4 regions of the Cellulosimicrobium sp. GQ32 genome follow, and region 1 is predicted to be linked to each of the others. Evidence: predicted binding sites of a transcription regulator. Region 1 holds the regulator's gene; each other region holds the start of a gene.
What was found. The regulator HrcA, encoded in region 1, represses chaperone genes, less so after heat shock. The targets are predictions, from matches to a motif close to TTNGCACTCGNNNNNNNCGAGTGCNAA.
Positions count from the first base shown of each region.

Region 2: a site for HrcA is predicted at 1,890-1,916, ahead of AC6CH9_RS18615 (Hsp20/alpha crystallin family protein). Genes of this name have one in related genera too.
Region 3: a site for HrcA is predicted at 2,213-2,239, ahead of groL (chaperonin GroEL). Genes of this name have one in related genera too.
Region 4: a site for HrcA is predicted at 1,769-1,795, ahead of groES (co-chaperone GroES). Genes of this name have one in related genera too.

Region 1 covers NZ_JCAXEP010000008.1:122,059-126,697, reverse strand. Annotated here, with positions in the region: gene AC6CH9_RS14310 (DUF3097 domain-containing protein) at 1-274, opposite strand, end outside; gene AC6CH9_RS14305 (MFS transporter) at 442-1,905, shown strand; gene hrcA (heat-inducible transcriptional repressor HrcA) at 1,987-3,003, shown strand; gene dnaJ (molecular chaperone DnaJ) at 3,137-4,258, shown strand; gene AC6CH9_RS14290 (16S rRNA (uracil(1498)-N(3))-methyltransferase) at 4,272-4,639, shown strand, end outside.
Region 2 covers NZ_JCAXEP010000014.1:43,042-47,680, forward strand. Annotated here, with positions in the region: gene AC6CH9_RS18605 (class I adenylate-forming enzyme family protein) at 1-953, opposite strand, end outside; gene AC6CH9_RS18610 (biotin transporter BioY) at 973-1,653, opposite strand; gene AC6CH9_RS18615 (Hsp20/alpha crystallin family protein) at 2,010-2,495, shown strand; gene AC6CH9_RS18620 (double zinc ribbon and FHA domain-containing protein) at 2,503-3,423, opposite strand; gene AC6CH9_RS18625 (vWA domain-containing protein) at 3,420-4,639, opposite strand, start outside.
Region 3 covers NZ_JCAXEP010000015.1:30,030-34,668, reverse strand. Annotated here, with positions in the region: gene AC6CH9_RS19020 (phytoene desaturase family protein) at 1-555, shown strand, start outside; gene AC6CH9_RS19015 (glycoside hydrolase family 15) at 643-2,109, opposite strand; gene groL (chaperonin GroEL) at 2,402-4,027, shown strand; gene AC6CH9_RS19005 (urease subunit gamma) at 4,196-4,498, shown strand; gene ureB (urease subunit beta) at 4,549-4,639, shown strand, end outside.
Region 4 covers NZ_JCAXEP010000003.1:344,700-349,338, reverse strand. Annotated here, with positions in the region: gene AC6CH9_RS07620 (glutamate--cysteine ligase) at 1-403, opposite strand, end outside; gene AC6CH9_RS07615 (THUMP-like domain-containing protein) at 409-1,698, opposite strand; gene groES (co-chaperone GroES) at 1,941-2,237, shown strand; gene AC6CH9_RS07605 (WhiB family transcriptional regulator) at 2,402-2,692, opposite strand; gene AC6CH9_RS07600 (MerR family transcriptional regulator) at 2,960-4,093, shown strand; gene guaB (IMP dehydrogenase) at 4,176-4,639, shown strand, end outside.

The sequences.
Region 1 (4,639 bases):
TGACGGGCGCGGTGAGCTCGACCGGCTCGCCGTCGACCCAGAACCCGGGCCCGAGCGGGAACGTCCGCGTGCGGCGCGCGCGGTCCTCGAGCACGACGACGTGCATGCCGCCCGACTTCTCGACGCGGACGACGGCGCCGACCCACCCGGTCTGCACCTCCTCGACCACGAGCCCGCGCTCGGCGGGCTGCGGTCGGGACACCGGTCGTGCGCGGTGGTGGGCGGGGGCGGGCGTGCCGCCGAGGACGTCGGAGCCGTATCGGTCGAAGGACACGCCGTCACCCTAGGTCAGCGCCGGACGCGCCCCGCCGAGATCGGGCCGTGCGTCGCGACATCGACCTTCCGAGGGCCGGTCTCGGACGCTCGGGCCCGTCTCGGCACCCGGCCCCGGGTGCGGCTCCCGGCGCGCGCGGTGCCGGGCCGGGGTGGTACCACGGAGCGGTGAGCCCGCAGCGCGCCGAACCGGACCCGAACCGCTGGCGCGTGCTGCCCGTCTGCCTCGCGGTGGGCTTCGTCACGACGCTCGACGTCTCGATCGTCAACGTCGCCCTGCCGTCGATCGAGTCGTCGCTCGACGCGGGCCCCACGGAGCTCCAGCTCGTCGTCGCGGGCTACACGCTCGCGTTCGGGCTCGCCCTGGTGCCCGCCGGCCGCCTCGGGGACGCGGGCGCCCGGCGCTCCCTGTTCATCGCGGGCCTGGTGGGCTTCGCGCTCATGAGCCTCGCGTGCGGGCTCGCGCCGACCGACACGTGGCTGGGCGTCGCGCGGCTGCTCCAGGGCGTGAGCGCGGGGATCCTCAACCCGCAGGTCGTCGGGCTCATCCAGCAGCAGTTCTCCGGGTTCGAGCGCGGCCGGGCGTTCGGCATGTTCGGCGCGACGATCGGCGTCTCGACGGCGCTCGGCCCGCTGCTCGGCGGCCTCATCATCGCGGCGGCCGGCTCCGCGGCCGGCTGGCGCTGGGTGTTCCTCGTGAACCTCCCGGTCGTCGCCGTCCTGCTGCCGTTCGCGTGGCGGCTCGTGCCCGGGCCACCGCCCGCCGACGCGCGGACCGGGCGGGGCCCGCGCCGCCTCGACCTCGTCGGGCTGGCGCTCCTGGGCGCTGCGACGCTCGGCGTCATGATGCCGTTCGTCACGACCACGGGACAGGGCGACGACGCGTCGCGCTGGTGGTGGCTGGCCGCGGCCGCCGTGGCGGGGGTCGCGGCCGTCGCCTGGGAGCGGCGCTACCAGCGCCGCACGGGCGAGGCGGTGCTCGACCCGCAGGTGGTCGGGCTCGGGTCGTTCCGCAACGGGGCGCTGCTCGGGCTCGCCTACTTCGCGGGCTTCACGGGCATCTTCCTCGTCGTCACGCTCTACCTCCAGGACGAGCTCGGGTACACGCCGCTCCAGGCGGGGCTCGTCGGGACGCCGTTCGCGGTCGCGTCCGGGGTCTCCGCCTGGTTCTCGGGCCGGTGGGTCGCGCGCTGGGGCCGTCAGCTCGTCGTGGGCGGCGTGCTGCTCGTCCTCGTCGGGGTGGTCGCGGCCGACGCCGTCGTGCGGCTGCTCGGGGACGACCCGGGAGCCGTCGGGCCGGCGCTCGCGGGCGCGCTGCTGGTCGCGGGGGCGGGCAGCGGCACGGTCATCGCGCCGAACCAGACCCTCACGCTGTCCGAGGTCCCGGTGAGGCGCGCGGGCGTCGCGGGGAGCATGCTCCAGCTCGGCCAGCGCATCGGGTCCGCGGTCGGGATCTCGGTCGTGCTGTCCGTGTACTACGGCGGGCTGGCGAGCGGCGACACGGCGGCGCACGCGACGGGGCGCGCGCTGCTCGTGACGATCGTGCTCGTCGCGCTCGCGCTCGTCGTCGGGCTCGTGGACCTGCGTTCGCGACGAGCGGAGGACCGCGGGACGGGCCGCGCGGACGCGTAGGATTGGCACTCGGAGGTCGAGAGTGCCGACGCCCCGCGCGCCCGCCCGGGGCGGCGACGGTGCGGCACGCGGGAGGTGGACGTGAGCGAGGAGCGCCGGCTCGAGGTCCTGCGGGCCATCGTCGAGGACTACGTCCTCACGCGCGAGCCCGTGGGGTCGCGCGTGCTCACCGAGCGGCACAGCCTCGGCGTCTCGCCCGCGACGATCCGCAACGACATGGCGGCCCTCGAGGACGCCGGGTTCATCGCGCAGCCGCACACCTCCGCGGGCCGCATCCCGACGGACAAGGGCTACCGCCTCTTCGTCGACCGCCTCTCGGGCGTCAAGCCGCTGTCGGGGCCGGAGAAGCGCGCGATCGAGACCTTCCTCTCCGAAGGGGTCGACCTCGACGACGTCATCGCCCGCGCCGGCCGCCTGCTCGCGCAGCTCACGGGTCAGGTCGCGGTCGTGCAGTACCCGTCCCTGAGCCGGTCCGGGTTGCGTCACCTCGAGCTCGTGCCGGTCGGGGAGTCGCGCCTGCTCGTCGTGATCATCACGGACACGGGGCGCGTCGAGCAGCGCACGCTCGAGGTCGCGAGCGTGCCCGACGAGGGCACGCTCGTCGAGGTCCGCGCGCGGCTCAACGCCGCCGCGGCGGGCAAGCGCCTCGCCGACCTCGCGCCGGGGCTCGCCGCCGTGACGGAGAGCTTCCACCCCGACGACGCCCCGCTCGTGCGCGCCGTGGGCGACCTCGTCGCCCAGACGCTCGCGGAGGAGAGCGAGGAGCGCCTCGTGCTCGCGGGCACGGCGAACCTCGCCCGCGCGGGCATGCGGTTCGAGCACGCGCTGCGCCCGGTCCTCGAGGCGCTCGAGGAGCAGGTGGTCCTCCTCGGCCTGCTCACGGAGATGGCCGCGGAGTCCGGCGTGAGCGTGCGGATCGGGCACGAGACCCAGCTCGAGGGCCTCGTCGAGACCTCCGTCGTGACGACCGGCTACGGTAACGACGGTGACACGGTCGCCCTCGTCGGCTCGATCGGGCCGACCCGCATGGACTACCCCGGGACCATCGCGGCGGTGCGCGCCGTCGCGCGCTACCTGTCACGGGTGCTCGGCACGTGAGCCCCGCCGCGGCCTCCCCGCACGCGGCAGGCACCCTCGACGACCGGCCCGGTGCCGGTCTCACGACCCTCACCAGACCCTTCACGACCGGCCCCGTGCCGGCCTCACGACCCGCACCAGCAGAGAGTGACGTGTGAGCGACTACTACGAGATCCTGGGCGTGGCGCGCGACGCCAGCCAGGACCAGATCAAGAAGGCGTACCGCAGGCTCGCGCGCGAGCTGCACCCGGACGTCGCGGGCGAGGAGGCGGGCGACCGCTTCAAGGACGTCGCGCGTGCGTACGAGGTGCTCTCCAACCCCGAGAAGCGCCAGCAGTACGACCTCGGCGTCGACCCGAGCGCGCCCGGCGGCGGCAGCGGCCCCATGGGCGGCGGCTTCGGCTTCCAGGACATCTTCGAGACGTTCTTCGGCGGCGGGCAGGCGCAGCAGGGCCCCATCCCGCGCGCACGGCGCGGCCAGGACGCGCTCGTGCGGCTCGACATCGACCTGTCCGAGGCGACGTTCGGCGCGCAGCGCGAGCTCCAGGTCGACACGGCGGTCGTGTGCGGGACGTGCGGCGGCTCGTGCTGTCGTCCGGGCACCTCGCCGCGCACGTGCGAGGTCTGCCACGGGCGCGGCACGGTCCAGCGCGTGGCACGCTCGTTCCTCGGCCAGGTCATGACGAGCGCCCCGTGCGCCGCGTGCCAGGGCTTCGGCACCGTCATCCCCGAGCCGTGCGCCGAGTGCTCCGGCGAGGGTCGCGTGCGCAGCCGCCGGAGCATCACGGTCAACGTCCCCGCGGGCGTCGACACCGGCACGCGCATCAAGCTCACCGCGCAGGGCGAGGTCGGCCCGGCCGGCGGCCCCGCGGGCGACCTCTACGTCGAGATCCGCGAGCGCAACCACGACACGTTCGTGCGCCGCGGTGACGACCTGCACTGCACGCTCCAGGTACCCATGACCGCCGCCGCGCTCGGCACGGTCCTCGAGCTCGAGACGCTCGACGGCGCGCAGGAGATCGACCTCCGCCCGGGCACGCAGCCGGGCCAGATCGTCACGCTCAAGAACCTGGGCGTCGGGCACCTGCACGGCAGCGGCCGTGGCGACCTCAACGTGCACATCGAGGTCCAGGTGCCGCGCGAGCTCGACGAGGAGCAGGAGCAGCTCCTGCGCACGCTCGCGACGCTGCGCGGCGAGGAGCGGCCCGAGCCGCGCCTGTCCGCCGCGCACCCGGGCGTGTTCTCGCGCCTGCGCGACAAGCTCTCCGGGCGCTGAGAGGGGCGGGCGCGTGAGTGCTCCGGTGTTCCTCGCCGAGACCGGGCTCGACGCCGTCGCGCCCGGCGACCGCTACGTCCTCGACGGGGCGGAGGGGCGCCACGCAGGCGTCGTCCAGCGCCGCGGGACGGGTGAGCGGGTCGACGTCGTGGACGGTGACGGGCTGCGCCTGCGGTGCGTCGTCGAGCACGCCGACGCGGGCCGCGTGACCCTGCTCGTCCAGGAGGTCGACCGCGAGCCCGCACCCGCCGTCGTCGTGACGCTCGTCCAGGCCCTGGCCAAGGGCGACCGCGACGAGATGGCGATCGAGGCGGCCACCGAGATCGGGGTCGACGTCGTGGTCCCGTGGCAGGCGGAGCGCTCCGTCGTCGTGTGGCGGGG
Region 2 (4,639 bases), on a different contig from region 1:
CAGACCTCACCGACGCTCGCCGCGGGCAGCGGCCGCACGGCCAGGTCGACCCCGGGGAACGCGCGCAGCCCCGACCCGTCCGGGTCGTAGGCGACGAACGACAGCTCGACCGCGCCGTAGTACGCGAGCACGTCGATGCCCAGAGCCGCGGCGCGAGACCGCGCCCCCGGGGCGAGCGACGCGCCGCCGACGACCGCGTGCCGTAGCCGCGACGGCGCTCCCGCCGCGACGGCGTCGAGCACGTCGTCGAGGACCTGGGGCACGAGGTGCACGACGTCGCTGCTCGCGAGCGCGGAGGTCGTGGCCGCCGGGGTGCGCGTGAGGTAAGCGCACGCCCCGACGGCGAGCGTGTGCACGGCCGCGAAGCAGTAGAGGGACGACGCGAGCGGCCCCGGGACGAGCACGGTGTCGGTGGGGCGGAGGCGGAGGAGCCGCGTGACGTCGTCGAACGACCCCACCCACGACGCTCGGGTGCGCACGACCGCACGCGGGCGGCCCGTGCTGCCCGACGAGAAGCCCGCCCACGCGAGGTCGTCCGGGGCGGGCGCGTGGCCCGTGCCAGGGCTCGCACCCCCCTGCTGGGCGAGCCCCGGCACGAGGTCGGGGCCGGCGCCGGTCCCGCGCGGCAGCGGCACCTCGACGAACGTGCGGGGGGCCAGCGTGCGCAGCACCTCCGCGCGGTGCGCGCGCGGCCACGCCGCGTCGCACACCAGCGGCGTCGCGCCGGCGTGGTCGGTGGCGAGGACCGCCGTCAGCAGGTCCAGCGGGTCGGGCAGGGACACGGCGACGAGGTCGCCGGGACGCGTGCCCGTCGCGGTGAGGTGCGTCGCGCCCGCACGCACGTCCGCGGCGAGCGCGGCGTAGGTGCGTGACCGCTCGGGGGTGCGCAGGGCGGGACGGTCGCGCACCGCCGGGTCGGCGGCGTGCGTCAGGACCTGGTGGGCGACGGGCACGCGGACACTCTCGCAGGTGTCAGGAGGAGAGGGGGTCGGTGGCCGCGGGGCGGCCTGTGGGGCGGCCCGACCGTCGCGCGGCCGGGTAGGCCCGCACGACGCCGACGGTGATCGCCGCGGCGGCCAGCGCCTTGAGGACGTCGCCGGGCACGAACGCGAGAGAGAGCTGCGCGGTGGTGGCGAGCGGCACCCCTGTGACGAGCGACTGGACCGGCACGCCGAGCGCGTAGACCACCGCGACCCCGCCGACGAGGCACGCGACGAGCACGCCGACGAACGTCACCCGGCGCAGCCGGTCGACGAGCCGGCCCACGACCGCCGCCCCCACGAGGAACCCGACCAGGTAGCCGGCGGACGGGCCGACGAACGCCCCGAGGCCGCCGCGTCCGCCCGCGAGGACCGGGAGTCCCGCCACCGCGAGCGCGAGGAACGTCGCGACGGCGAGCGCGCCGCGCCACGCACCGAGGATCGTGCCGGCGAGCATGACGCCGAGCGTCTGGAGGGTGATCGGGACGGCGTTCCCGAACAGCGCGACCGAGCCGGGCATGCCCAGCGCCGCGATCAGCGCCGCGAACGTCGCGACGCGCGCCGCGTCCCCTGCGTCGAGGGCGAGCGGTCCGCGGGTCCCTGCCGGCGGGACCGGGGTCGTCGTGGTGGTCCGGGGCGTCTCGGAGGTCGTCCCGGTCGAGGCGTCGGTCATGGCGCTCCCTGCGTCGTCGTGGCGGGTCGGTGCTCGACCCGTCGTGGCCACGTCCACTCTCCCGACTCGGGGCGCCGCGCGACGACGGGGGCACGGACGACCACGGGGGCGCCGCGTGCATGAATCGCACAACCGGTTGGAGGGTTCCCCCAACAGGATCGCGCCGACAGGAAGTCGATCCGGAGGACGTCGACAACCGCGCTCCGTCGGACCCGGGAACGGTCCGCGACGACCTCTTGGCACTCTGCGGGGGAGAGTGCTAGAACAGTCGTGTAGCCGCCCGTGAGGTGCCTACCTCGCGGGAGCACCGACCGGTCCCGGACGGTCCGGGACCGACGACGAGGGAGGTGAGAGGTGTGGCTGCGATGACCGATCCGTTCACGACCACCTTCGACGCGATGGACCGGCTGGTCGGCCAGCTCGCGTCCGGGGCGCGCGCGACCGCCGCGTCGGCGTCGGGCGGCATGCCGCTCGACCTGTTCCGGGCGGGGGACCACTACGTCCTGACGATGGACCTCCCGGGCGTCGACCCGGGGACGATCGACGTGTCCGTCGAGGACCGCACTCTGACGATCCGCGCCGAGCGCAGCCCGCGGACCGACCCCGACGTCCAGTGGCTCGCGCGCGAACGGCCCTCGGGGACCTACGCGCGCCAGCTCACGGTGGGGCGCGGGCTCGCGCTCGACAAGATCTCGGCGTCGTACGAGGACGGGGTGCTGTCGTTGACCATCCCCGTCGCGGAGGAGGCCCGGCCTCGCCGGATCGAGGTCGCGCACCGCGCGGGCGGGGGTGCGGCGACGCAGATCACGGCCGAGGCCGAGCCCCGGGCGAGCGAGGGCTGAGCCCGGCTCAGACCTCGCCCGGGAGCGCCTTGCGGACGACGAGCCGCGTCCAGGCGCCCAGGTAGATCCGGTCCCCGTCGGACAGCTCGCGTCGCTGCCCGGCGGGGACCGGGTCCGTCGGCAGCGGTTCGCCCGCCGGGCTCACGTAGGTCCCGTTCGACGACTGGAGGTCCTCGACCCACCACCGCTGACCGTCCGTGCTGAGCTGGCAGTGCCGGCGCGAGACGCCGGTGTCGGCGCCGCAGTCGACCTGCGGGTGGATGCCCCGCGACACCGACGGACGCCCGACGAGCACGCTGCGCTCGCGCAGCACGACGAGGCCCGGCAGGCCCGCCGAAGGCATCGGGTCCTCGGGCTGCTGCGCCGTGTACCAGTCGGGGTCGATCCAGATCTCCACGACCCACTGGTCCGGGCCGGGGACCGGAGGTGTCGGCAGGTGGGTGCCCGACGACGCGGGCTCGCCCGGAGCGGCCGGCTCGCCCGCGGCACCCGCCTCGGGTGCGGTGGGCGTGGCCGCGGCGGGCAGCGGGGTCGACGACGGCGCCGGGGTCGCGGCCGAGGCCGGGAGCGGGGGCGGCGTGGCCGAGACGGGCGTGCCCGAGACGGGGGGCGCGGGCGGCGTGGGCCGCGACGGCGGGTCGAGCGAGAGCGCGGACGGCGGGTCGACCGGGTCGGGCAGGGCGCCCGTCGTGAAGTCGTAGCCGCAGTTCTCGCAGAACAGCGCGCCGCCGGGGGCGGGGGACCCGCAGTTCGGGCACGGGACGGGCTGGGTCGTCGCGGCCGCGGCCGGGGCGCCGCCCGGCGTGTCCGTCGCGCCGCTCGGGGCGGACGTGGCAGGGGTCGACGCGGCGCCGATCGGCTCGCCGCACACGTCGCAGTAGTCGGTCGACTCGGACGGGTGCCCGTTGGGGCAGACGACGGCGCTCACCGGCGGACCCGGGTCGTCTTCGTCGAGGCGGTGTCGAGCGCCATCTCGTCCAGGGTCGAGGTGTTGCGCTTGAGGCGCACCGTCCCCTGCTCCTCGTTGTCGATGTCGACGACCTTGCGCAGCCGCGACGTCGCCTCCTCGTTGCCGGTCTGCTGGGCGAGCTGCACGGCGCGCCCGAGCTTGACGGTCGCCGTCGCCTCGTCGCCCGACGCCTTGGCCGCGAGGCCCTCCTGGATGGCCGCGGCGAGCTCCGTCTGGCCCGTGTAGTGCGCGACCTCGGGGTTGATGCGCGTGGTGAGCGACTCGTCGTCGGACCACTTGGCCTTGACCAGGCCGGACGAGACGACCTCGCCGTTGACCGCGAGCTGGACGCGTGCCGCGAGCTGCTCGGAGCCGACCGGCTTGGACGCGACGCGCACGGCGACGTGGTAGTCGCGCGACTCGTCGCCCCACGAGCCGGTCGGGTAAGCACCTGTGAGCGGGTTGACCTCGGCACGGCGGTGGGTGAGGTCCTCGACGGTCGGTGCGACCTGCCGCACGAAGAGCACCTGGGAGCCCTGCGGCGCCCAGACGCGGAGGTCGGCCGAGGCCACTCCGCGGGCCATGGAGGCCTGCATGAGCCTCTCGAAGTCCGCGGCGATCTCGTTCGGGTCGGCGATGAGGCCGACCGAGCCGAGCAGCGCGGTCGAGATCTCGCGCAGCTCGTCGACCTGCCAGCGCGAGCCGACGCCGCGCGCGTCGCACTGGAAGTGCCCGGTGACGTCGCGGACCGCGGCGGAGAGGTTCGCGCGCGGCTCCGACTCGTTCTTGCCGTCCGTGAGGAGGATCGCGTGCCGCTGGGTCGCCTGCGGCACCGTCGCGAAGAGCTGGTCGGCGAGGCGCAGCCACGTGCTCATCGCGGTGCCGCCCCCGGGCGTGAGCATCGAGATCGCGCGCTTCGCCTCCGCGCGCGCGCCCGGCTCCATCTGGACCATCGCCATGCGGGCGTTGGGGTAGGGGAAGACGCGGTTGGCGACATGGCTGCCACCGACGATCGCGAACCACGTGCCGTCGAGGATCTGGTCCACGGCGACCTGGGCCGCGTGCTTCGCGGCCTCCATGTTCCGGCCCGACATCGACCCGGACGTGTCGACCATGATGATCTCGGCGACCCCGCCCGCGCCGCCGACGCTCCCCGCGCTGCCGGCGCCCGTGCACGTCACGGTGACGATCGCGT
Region 3 (4,639 bases), on a different contig from region 1:
GGGCGTGCCGGGACGGTGCACGTCGGCGGCACGCGCGGCGAGATGGCGCGCGCGGAGGCGGACGTCGCGGCCGGCCGGCACGCGGTGCGGCCGATGATGCTCGCGAGCGACCCGACCGTCGTCGACCCGGCGCGCGAGGCGGACGGCCTGCGGCCGCTGTGGACGTACGCGCACGTGCCCGCCGGCTCGACGCGCGACGTGACCGAGGACGTCCTCGGTCAGCTCGAACGGTTCGCCCCGGGGGTCCGGGACCTCGTCGTCGCGTCCCGCTGCGTGCCCGCCGCGGAGATGGCCGCGCACGACGAGAGCTACGTGGGCGGCGACATCGCGGGCGGCGCGGTGAGCATGTGGCAGATGGTCGCGCGTCCGACGCCCCGGCTCGACCCGTACGCCGTCGGGCTCGAGGGCGTGTACCTGTGCTCGGCCTCCACGCCGCCCGGGCCGGGCGTGCACGGGCTCGGCGGCTGGTACGCCGCGCGGCGCGTGCTGCGCCGGGAGTTCGACGTCCGCGCGGAGCCCGATCTGGCGCCGACGTCGGGTGTGGGCGCCAGGTAGCGCTCGCGGTGCGCGACCACGCCTCGACCGCGGGCGACCACGCCTCTACCTCGCCTGACCACGCCTCTACCTCGCCTGACCACGCCTCTACCTCGCCGGGGTGGCGGTGGTCGTGTCGAGCTCGACGAGCGCGAGCACGACGAGCGCAGAGCTCCACGACAGCGGTGCGACGGCGGCCGGCGACCCGTCCGCGAGGACCTTCTCCGGGATCGCGCCCGACGCGGTGCGGTGGTCGTCGACCCACCGCAGCCACTCCTCGGCGTCCGCGACGTCCTCGGGCTCGGACGACGACGCGGCGGTGAGCGCGTAGAGCGTCGTCTGCGGAGTCCAGGAGATGCCGTCCTCGCGCCAGCCCGCCCCGGGAGCGAGCCCTCCGGCGGGGCGCAGCATCTCGGTGACGGACGCGCGCCACGCGACGTCCGCGCCCGCGAGCGGCTCGGGCTGGAACGGGGGCAGGACGAACGCGGTGGACGCGTCGCGCGCGCCGCCGGTGACGTGGCGCGGGTAGCCCTGCGACCCGAACGACCGCTCGACGGCCATGCGCAGCCGTGCGGCGCCGAGCGTCGCGTCGGTGGCCCGGACCGTGTCGCCTGCGGCGGCGTAGACGTCCGCCGCGGCCTCGAGCCCGGCGAGCAGGGGCCCGGCGGTCCCGAGGGTGAGCGCGGTCGGCTCGACCTCCCAGTAGTCGCTCGACGGCGGGGGCAGCGGGTCCTCGCCGTCGACGAGCGAGAGCGCGTGGTCGGTCGCGGCGTCGACGAGGGGCCGCAGCTCCGCGGCGACCTCGCGCCGCTCGGCGGCAGGCGTCTCCTCGAGCACGACGTCGGCCGCCCACAGGACCCAGCCGACGCCGTCGGACTGGAGGCCGCGGTCGTCGGGCACGCCCGAGCCGTCGGGCAGGTAGCGGGCGTGGAACGACCCGTCGTCCTCCTGGACGCGGGCGAGGAAGCCGAGGACGTCCCGTGCGTCGTCGACGTGCCCGGTGCGCGCGAACGCCGCGGCGGTGAACGACGCGTCGCGCGGCCACACGTAGCGCCACTTGGGAGAGGCGGCGGCGAGCGCGGCGCCGTCGTCGAGGGTGAGGGCGCGCAGGTCGAGGAGCGCGGCCTCGCCGAGCGCGGCGAACGGGCCGTCCACCCCGGGGACGACGCCGGACGCGAGCCACGCGCGCGCCGCGGCGGCGGCGTCCTGCGCCCGTGCGGGGTCGAGGAGCGCCGACGCGTCGAGCCGGGCACCCGCGACCTGCGCGAGCCGGTTCGCCTCGCCGTCCGCGGGGTCGACGCCCGCGGCGAGCGCGACCGGGTCGAGGGTCGTCGGGTCGAGCACGCGGCTGCCGGGGAGGTAGGTCGCCCCGGCACCGGGGGCGAGGCGCAGGAGCGCGGTGCCGCCGCCGGGTGCGGTCGTGACGGCCACGCCGTCCTGGTACAGGTCGATGTGCTCGCCCGTGGGGGCGGCGACGGCGGTCGCGGCGGTGAGGCCGAGGGCAGGGACCAGCACGCAGCCGGCCAGGGCTGCTGCGAGGCGCCACGACGGTGTTGCGCGGATCACACCGCGCATCCTAGGGGGATCGCGAGGCACGGCGGGTTTCGCCCGTCGCGATACGGGGGAGGGCCGTGGCGGGCTGTCTTGCACTCGCCCCCTGCGAGTGCCAATAATGGCGTTAGCACTCTCGTCATGAGAGTGACAGAAGTGACCAGCGCAGGCAGCCGCTCACCGCGGGTGCGGCGCACCACACCAGGTCGACAGGTGAGGCCCGCCCCGGCGGCGTGACATGAACGCCGCCCGTCGCGGGCCGTCCGTCGCGGGCGCCGGCCGACCGCCATACGCCACCAGCGGAGGATCATTCCCCATGGCCAAGATCATCGCCTTCGACGAGGAGGCTCGTCGGAGCATGGAGCGCGGGCTCAACGCCCTCGCCGACACCGTCAAGGTCACCCTCGGCCCCAAGGGCCGCAACGTCGTGCTCGACAAGAAGTGGGGCGCGCCGACCATCACGAACGACGGCGTCTCCATCGCCAAGGAGATCGAGCTCGAGGACCCGTACGAGAAGATCGGTGCGGAGCTCGTCAAGGAGGTCGCCAAGAAGACCGACGACGTCGCGGGTGACGGCACCACCACCGCGACCGTGCTCGCCCAGGCGCTCGTGCGCGAGGGCCTGCGCGTCGTCGCGGCCGGCGCCAACCCGATCGCCGTCAAGCGCGGCATCGAGAAGGCCGTCGACGCGGTGACCGAGCAGCTGCTCAACGCCGCCAAGGAGATCGAGACCAAGGAGGAGATCGCCGCCACGGCCGCCATCTCCGCCGGCGACCCCGCGATCGGCGAGCTCATCGCCGAGGCCCTCGACAAGGTGGGCAAGGAGGGCGTCATCACGGTCGAGGAGTCGAACACGTTCGGCCTCGAGCTCGAGCTCACCGAGGGCATGCGCTTCGACAAGGGCTTCCTCGCGCGCTACTTCGAGACGGACCCCGAGCGCCAGGAGGCCGTGCTCGAGGACCCGTACGTCCTCATCGTCGAGTCCAAGATCTCGAACGTGAAGGACCTGCTCCCGGTCCTCGACCAGGTCATGAAGGCCGGCCGCTCGCTCCTCATCATCGCCGAGGACGTCGAGGGCGAGGCGCTCGCGACCCTGGTGCTCAACAAGATCCGTGGCACGTTCAAGTCCGTCGCCGTCAAGGCTCCGGGCTTCGGCGACCGCCGCAAGGCCATGCTCCAGGACATCGCGATCCTCACCGGCGGCCAGGTCATCACCGAGACGGTGGGCCTCAAGCTCGAGAACGCGACGCTGGACCTGCTCGGCCAGGCGCGCAAGGTCGTCGTCACCAAGGACGAGACCACGATCGTCGAGGGTGCGGGCGACGCCGACCTGATCCAGGGTCGCGTCAACCAGATCCGTGGCGAGATCGAGAAGTCGGACTCCGACTACGACCGCGAGAAGCTCCAGGAGCGCCTCGCGAAGCTCGCCGGCGGCGTGGCCGTCATCAAGGCGGGTGCCGCGACGGAGGTCGAGCTCAAGGAGCGCAAGCACCGCATCGAGGACGCCGTCCGCAACGCGAAGGCGGCCGTCGAGGAGGGCATCGTCGCCGGTGGTGGCGTCGCGCTCATCCAGGCCGGTGCCGTGGCGTTCGAGAAGCTCGAGCTCGAGGGTGACGAGGCGACCGGTGCGCAGATCGTGCGCGCCGCGATCGACGCCCCGCTCAAGCAGATCGCCGTCAACGCGGGCCTCGAGGGTGGCGTCGTCGCGGAGAAGGTGCGCAACCTCCCGTCCGGCCAGGGCCTCAACGCCGCGACCGGTGTGTACGAGGACCTCCTCGCCGCCGGCGTGAACGACCCGGTCAAGGTCACGCGCTCCGCGCTGCAGAACGCCGCCTCCATCGCGGCGCTCTTCCTCACGACCGAGGCCGTCGTCGCCGACAAGCCGGAGAAGGCTCCGGCCGTCCCCGGTGGCGACGGTGGCATGGGCGGCATGGACTTCTGATCCACGCCTGACCCTCTCCCGGACTGGTCCGGGAGGTCGCAGGACATCGAAGGCCGTCGGTCGGGTTCTCCCGGTCGGCGGCCTTCGTCGTGCCCGGGGAGTCCCGGTACACGGACGTATAACGCGGTGTATACACGCCGGAAACGAACACGCGGCAGGATCGCCGCCATGCACCTGACACCCGCGGACACCGAGAAGCTGCTGCTCGCCGTCGCGGGCATGGTCGCGCGCGACCGGCGCGAGCGCGGCGTGCTGCTCAACTACCCCGAGACGGTCGCCCTGCTCACCACGTGGGTGATCGAGCGCGCTCGAGAGGGGGCGGGCGTCGAGGAGCTCATGGTCTCCGGTCGCGAGGTGCTCGGCCGCGACGAGGTCATGGACGGGGTCGCGGAGATGCTGCCCGACGTCCAGGTCGAGGCGACGTTCCCCGACGGGCGAAAGCTCGTCACCATCCACCAGCCGATCGCCTGAGCCGGCCCGGTCCGGCGCACGCACGAGACGCAGCGAGAACGAGGCGACCCATGGCAGGCATCAGCACGAGCGGACCCGGAGCGATCCGGCTCAAGCGCGGCACCGAGGACGTCCCCGTCGTCCTCAACGCCGACCGCACCG
Region 4 (4,639 bases), on a different contig from region 1:
TCTGCCGCCCCCACCACTGCGTGCGGTCGATGAGCGTGGTGTAGCGCTGCTTGTCGGTGACCTTCTGCTGCGCCCAGCGTGCGAACGGGTGCGTGCCCGCGCTCATGAGCTCGACGCGCAGCGGGTCGGTCACGGCCCGGAGTTCCTCGATCGAGCGTTCGAGGTCGCGACCCGCCTCGCCGACGGTGCGGCACACGCCGCTCACGACCTCGACCGTGTTGAGCAGCAGCTCCTGCTTGATCGACGGGTGCGCCCCACCGCCCTCGGGCCGCACGGCGTCGAGCACGGTCTGCGCGACCTGGCGCAGGTCTCCCGAGTCGGCGTCGACGAGCGCGAGCTCCCACTCCAGCCCGACGGTCGAGCGCTCCGACCGCGCGAACGGGATCGCGGTGCGCCGCGGCAGGACGCTCACCGCGGACCCTCCTGGGCGTCGTTCTGCGGGGCGCCCGTCGAGGGGACGGCGAGCGGCTCGACGACGAGGACCTGCTGGGACCCGCCCACACGCGTCAGGACGATCGTGGCGGTCCGGTCGCCCGTGAGGGCGAGCTGGCGTCGGAGCTGCTCGGGCGTGACGGCCGTGCCGCGCTTCTTGATCGTCAGGCGCCCCACGCCGCGCTCGCGCAGGTAGGAGCGCAGCCGCTTGAGGCCGAACGGCATCGTGTCGAGCACGCGGTACCCGCGCGCGAGGCCGTCCGCGAGCCCGGTCGCGTCGAGGGGTGCGGGGGAGTCGGTCGTCACGTACGCGATCGTCCGGTCGAGCAGCCGCCCGCCGAGCCCGCGGGCCGCGTGGGCGACGAGCCCCGCACGGATGACCGCGCCGTCGGGCTCGTAGAGGTACTGCCCGACGCCGCCCACGTCGGGCACGACGTCCTCGTCGCCGGGACGGTGGGCGACCCGCCGCGTCGTGGTGCGCTCGGTCCCGTCCGAGCCGGTCCACGTCGTGAGGACGAGCGCGGAGCGGCCCGGTCCCTCGGGCGCGAGCGGGCCGAACCAGAGACCCGCCTCCACCACGTCGCCGTCGACCGAGACCCACTCGGTCTCGGCGTCCTCGGGCAGGCCGTCGTGCGGGATCCCGGGACCGACCTTGATGCCCACGGCGGGGACGCGCTCGCGCAGCGCCCACACCGCGTCGAGCGGCGGGGCGTAGGCCTTCGGGTCGAACACGCGCTTGCCGCCCCGTGTCCGTCGGGCGGGGTCGGCGTACACGCCCTCGACCCGCTCGCCCTCCAGGTCGAGCGCGAGCCCGTCGCCGTGGCGCACCTCGGCCTCGGGGAAGTGGCGCAGGTTCACGGTCGCGATCGCCGCGGTGAGCTCGTCGACGTCGGTCGCGAGCACCTCGAGCTCCGCGGCGGCGAACGCGAGCGCGTCGACGCCGATCCCGCTCGTGAGGTCGGCGACGCGCCGGATCCCCGCGTCCTGGTACCGCCGCGCGTGCAGGCCCGCGACGACGAGCCGGCTCGCCTGCTCCAGTCCCGCCTGCGTGAAGAGCATGCCGTCGGCGAACGCGCCGAGCTTGCCGCGGGCGGCCGCGCGCAGCCGCGACTGCGTGAGCGCCGCGGCGGCCAGGTCCGGGTCGACGCCCTTCGCGCGCAGCCCCGCCGAGAGCACGAGCGCCTGCTGCTCGTCGTACGGCGGGAGCGCGCCGAGCAGCGCCCAGCCCTCGGGGCTGAGCAGCTTGGTCAGCGTGGCGGCGTCCATGGCGTCGATCCTTCCACGGGGGACGGGGACCCCGCGCAGCCGGGACCCGGATCGTCCCGAGGGGCGGACGTTGGCACTCGCCTTGACCGAGTGCTAACGGCGACCTAGATTTGAGGACGTGCCGCCACCGCTCGCGGAGGCGGCACCACGTGCGACCAGGCTGTCCGGCACCCGCGACGACGGCCAGCCGGGTGCGCTCGACCCATCCGTTGCAGTTCTCACCGCGAAAGGGGAGGTCCGACGTGTCGGTCCCCATCAAGCCGCTCGAGGACCGGATCGTCGTGAAGGCCCTCGAGGCCGAGACCACGACCGCATCCGGCCTGGTCATCCCGGACACCGCCAAGGAGAAGCCCCAGGAGGGCGAGGTCCTGGCCGTCGGTCCGGGCCGTGTCGACGACAACGGCAACCGCGTCCCGCTCGACGTGACCGTCGGCGACAAGGTCATCTACAGCAAGTACGGCGGCACCGAGGTCAAGTACGGCGGCGTGGACTACCTGGTCCTCTCCGCGCGCGACATCCTCGCCGTGGTGGTCGGCTGACGCCGACCTCGTTCCAGCAGCAGGGCCCGCGACCGTCCGGTCGCGGGCCCTGCTGCGTTCCGTGGCTGGTCGCCCCACCGTTCCCACGGGTCGTGCGCACGTGCTCCCGGTACGACGTCGGACCGGTGCCGTGCAGGTCTGCTGGTGGTGCCGCGGAGGGCTGGTCAGCCGGTGCGGCGAGCGCCGCCGGCGAGGATCGCCGCCCGCTCGTCCTCGCTCAGGCCGCCCCACACCCCGTACGGCTCGCGCACACGGAGCGACTGCTCGCGGCACTGCATCATGACGGGGCACGAGTGGCAGATCGCCTTCGCGGCCTCCGCGCGACGGCGGCGCGTCGAGCCGCGTTCGCCCTCGGGGTGGAAGAACAGCGTGTCGTCCGCGTCACGGCACGAGCCCTGGTACTGCCATTCCCACAACTCCATGACGGGCCCGGGGAGCCTCGAGATCTCTGCCATGGCGAACAACCTACAAGCGTTGCAGAGGTTGTTCAAGTCCCCTGTGGTGAAAAAGTGAACGGGCAGGTCGCGACCGGTTCGAACCCGCAGATGTGGGTCGCGCGGCGTCGAAGCGATCCATGGCATGCGGAGGGGCTGGCGCGATGTTGACGCGATGGCGCGTTTGCGCGTGTGGTGAACAAATGCTGCACAAGGCTGAAGCGAAGGGTGCAGGACTGTGACCTGGACGAGGTGGCGAGACCGGTGACCGGTCGGCAGAATCGATCCATGACCTCCGTCCGGTCCGCCCCCGACCCCGAGGGAGCCCGACCGAGCATGTCCACGAACCCCGGCCTCGCCGTCGCCGCCGTCGCGCGCCGGCTCGGCGTCGCGCCCGCGACCCTGCGGACCTGGGACCGCCGCTACGGCCTCGGGCCCTCCCAGCACCGCGCAGGCTCCCACCGGCGCTACACGGACGACGACGTCGCGCGTCTGGTCGTCATGCGGCGCCTCACGCTCGACGGCGTCGCGCCCGCCGACGCGGCCCGCGCGGCGCTGGCGGCCGACGACGACGAGCTCGACGCGCACCGCGGTGCCGTCTCGTTCGACGAGCACGGGGCCGAGGGGGGCGCGGACCTCGACGACGACCTCGACGCGGACGACGCGACCCCCGAGCCCGCGCCACCGTCGCGCCCGTTCCTGCGGGCGGTGCCGGGCGGCGAACCCGCGCGGGGGACGGGGCCGCGCGCCGTCGGCGTGCGGGAGGCTCCGCGCCCCACGCGCGTGTCCGACGTCGTCGACGCCGCGATCGCGTACGACCAGCGCACGTGCGACCGGCTCCTGCGGATCCCCGCAGGCGGCGACCCCGCGGCCTGGTGGTCCGACCTCGTCGAGCCGGCGCTCGAGCGGCTCGCCGAGCGCACCGTGCTCGCCGGCCCGGGGGAGGTCCCCGAGGTCGTGCTCGCCAACGCGACGCTGGGAGCGCTGCGCGAGTACACGCAGGCGAGCGAGGACGCGATCGTCGCGGCGGGGGGGCCGCCCCGCAACCACCCGAGCCGCATGCGCCGGATCGTCCTCGTGTTCGCGGCGCCGGACGAGCCGCTGCCGCTGGCCGCGCACGCTCTCGCGGCGTCGCTGGCATCCCACGGCGCGATGGCCCGCATCGTCACGGGGCCGGCGAACGTCCACCGCACGCTCGAGATCGTCACGATGGTGCGGCCCTCCGCCGTCGCCATGGTGACGACCCAGGCGCGTCCCGACCTGGGGATCGTCCATGCCGCGCACGAGGCGAACCCGAGCCTGCCGTTCTTCGTCGGCCTGCCGAGCGACGAGGCCGCCGGCGACCTCCCGCTCGCCGCGACGGTGCACCGCGTGCGCAGCTTTCCCGGGCTCCTGCACGAGCTCCTCGCGGTCGTCCGCTGAGGTCTCGGGCGGGCGGCCCACGGGGTGCCGGGCGCGGGTCGCGGCGGGAATACCGGAGAGCCCCGCGGCGTAGAATCCTGGTGTGACCGCCTCGCCCGTCCCCGCCGCCGCTCCCGACCGCGACCCCTTCGGTTTCCTGGGTCTCACCTATGACGACGTCCTGCTGCAGCCCGGGTACTCGGACCTGGCGCCGTCGGACATCGACACCACGACGCGCCTGACCCGCGAGATCTCGATCCGCGTCCCGCTCGTCTCGGCGGCGATGGACACCGTCACCGAGTCGCGCATGGCGATCGCGATGGCGCGCCAGGGCGGCATCGGCGTCCTGCACCGCAACCTCTCCATCGAGGACCAGGCGCTCCAGGTGGACCTGGTGAAGCGCACGCAGACGGGGATCATCGACAACCCGGTGACGATCGGCCCGGACGCCACGCTCGAGGAGCTCGACAAGACGGCGGGCGAGTACCGCATCTCCGGCTTCCCCGTCCTCGACGCCGAGCGCCGCCTCATCGGCATGGTCACCAACCGCGACCTGCGCTTCACGCC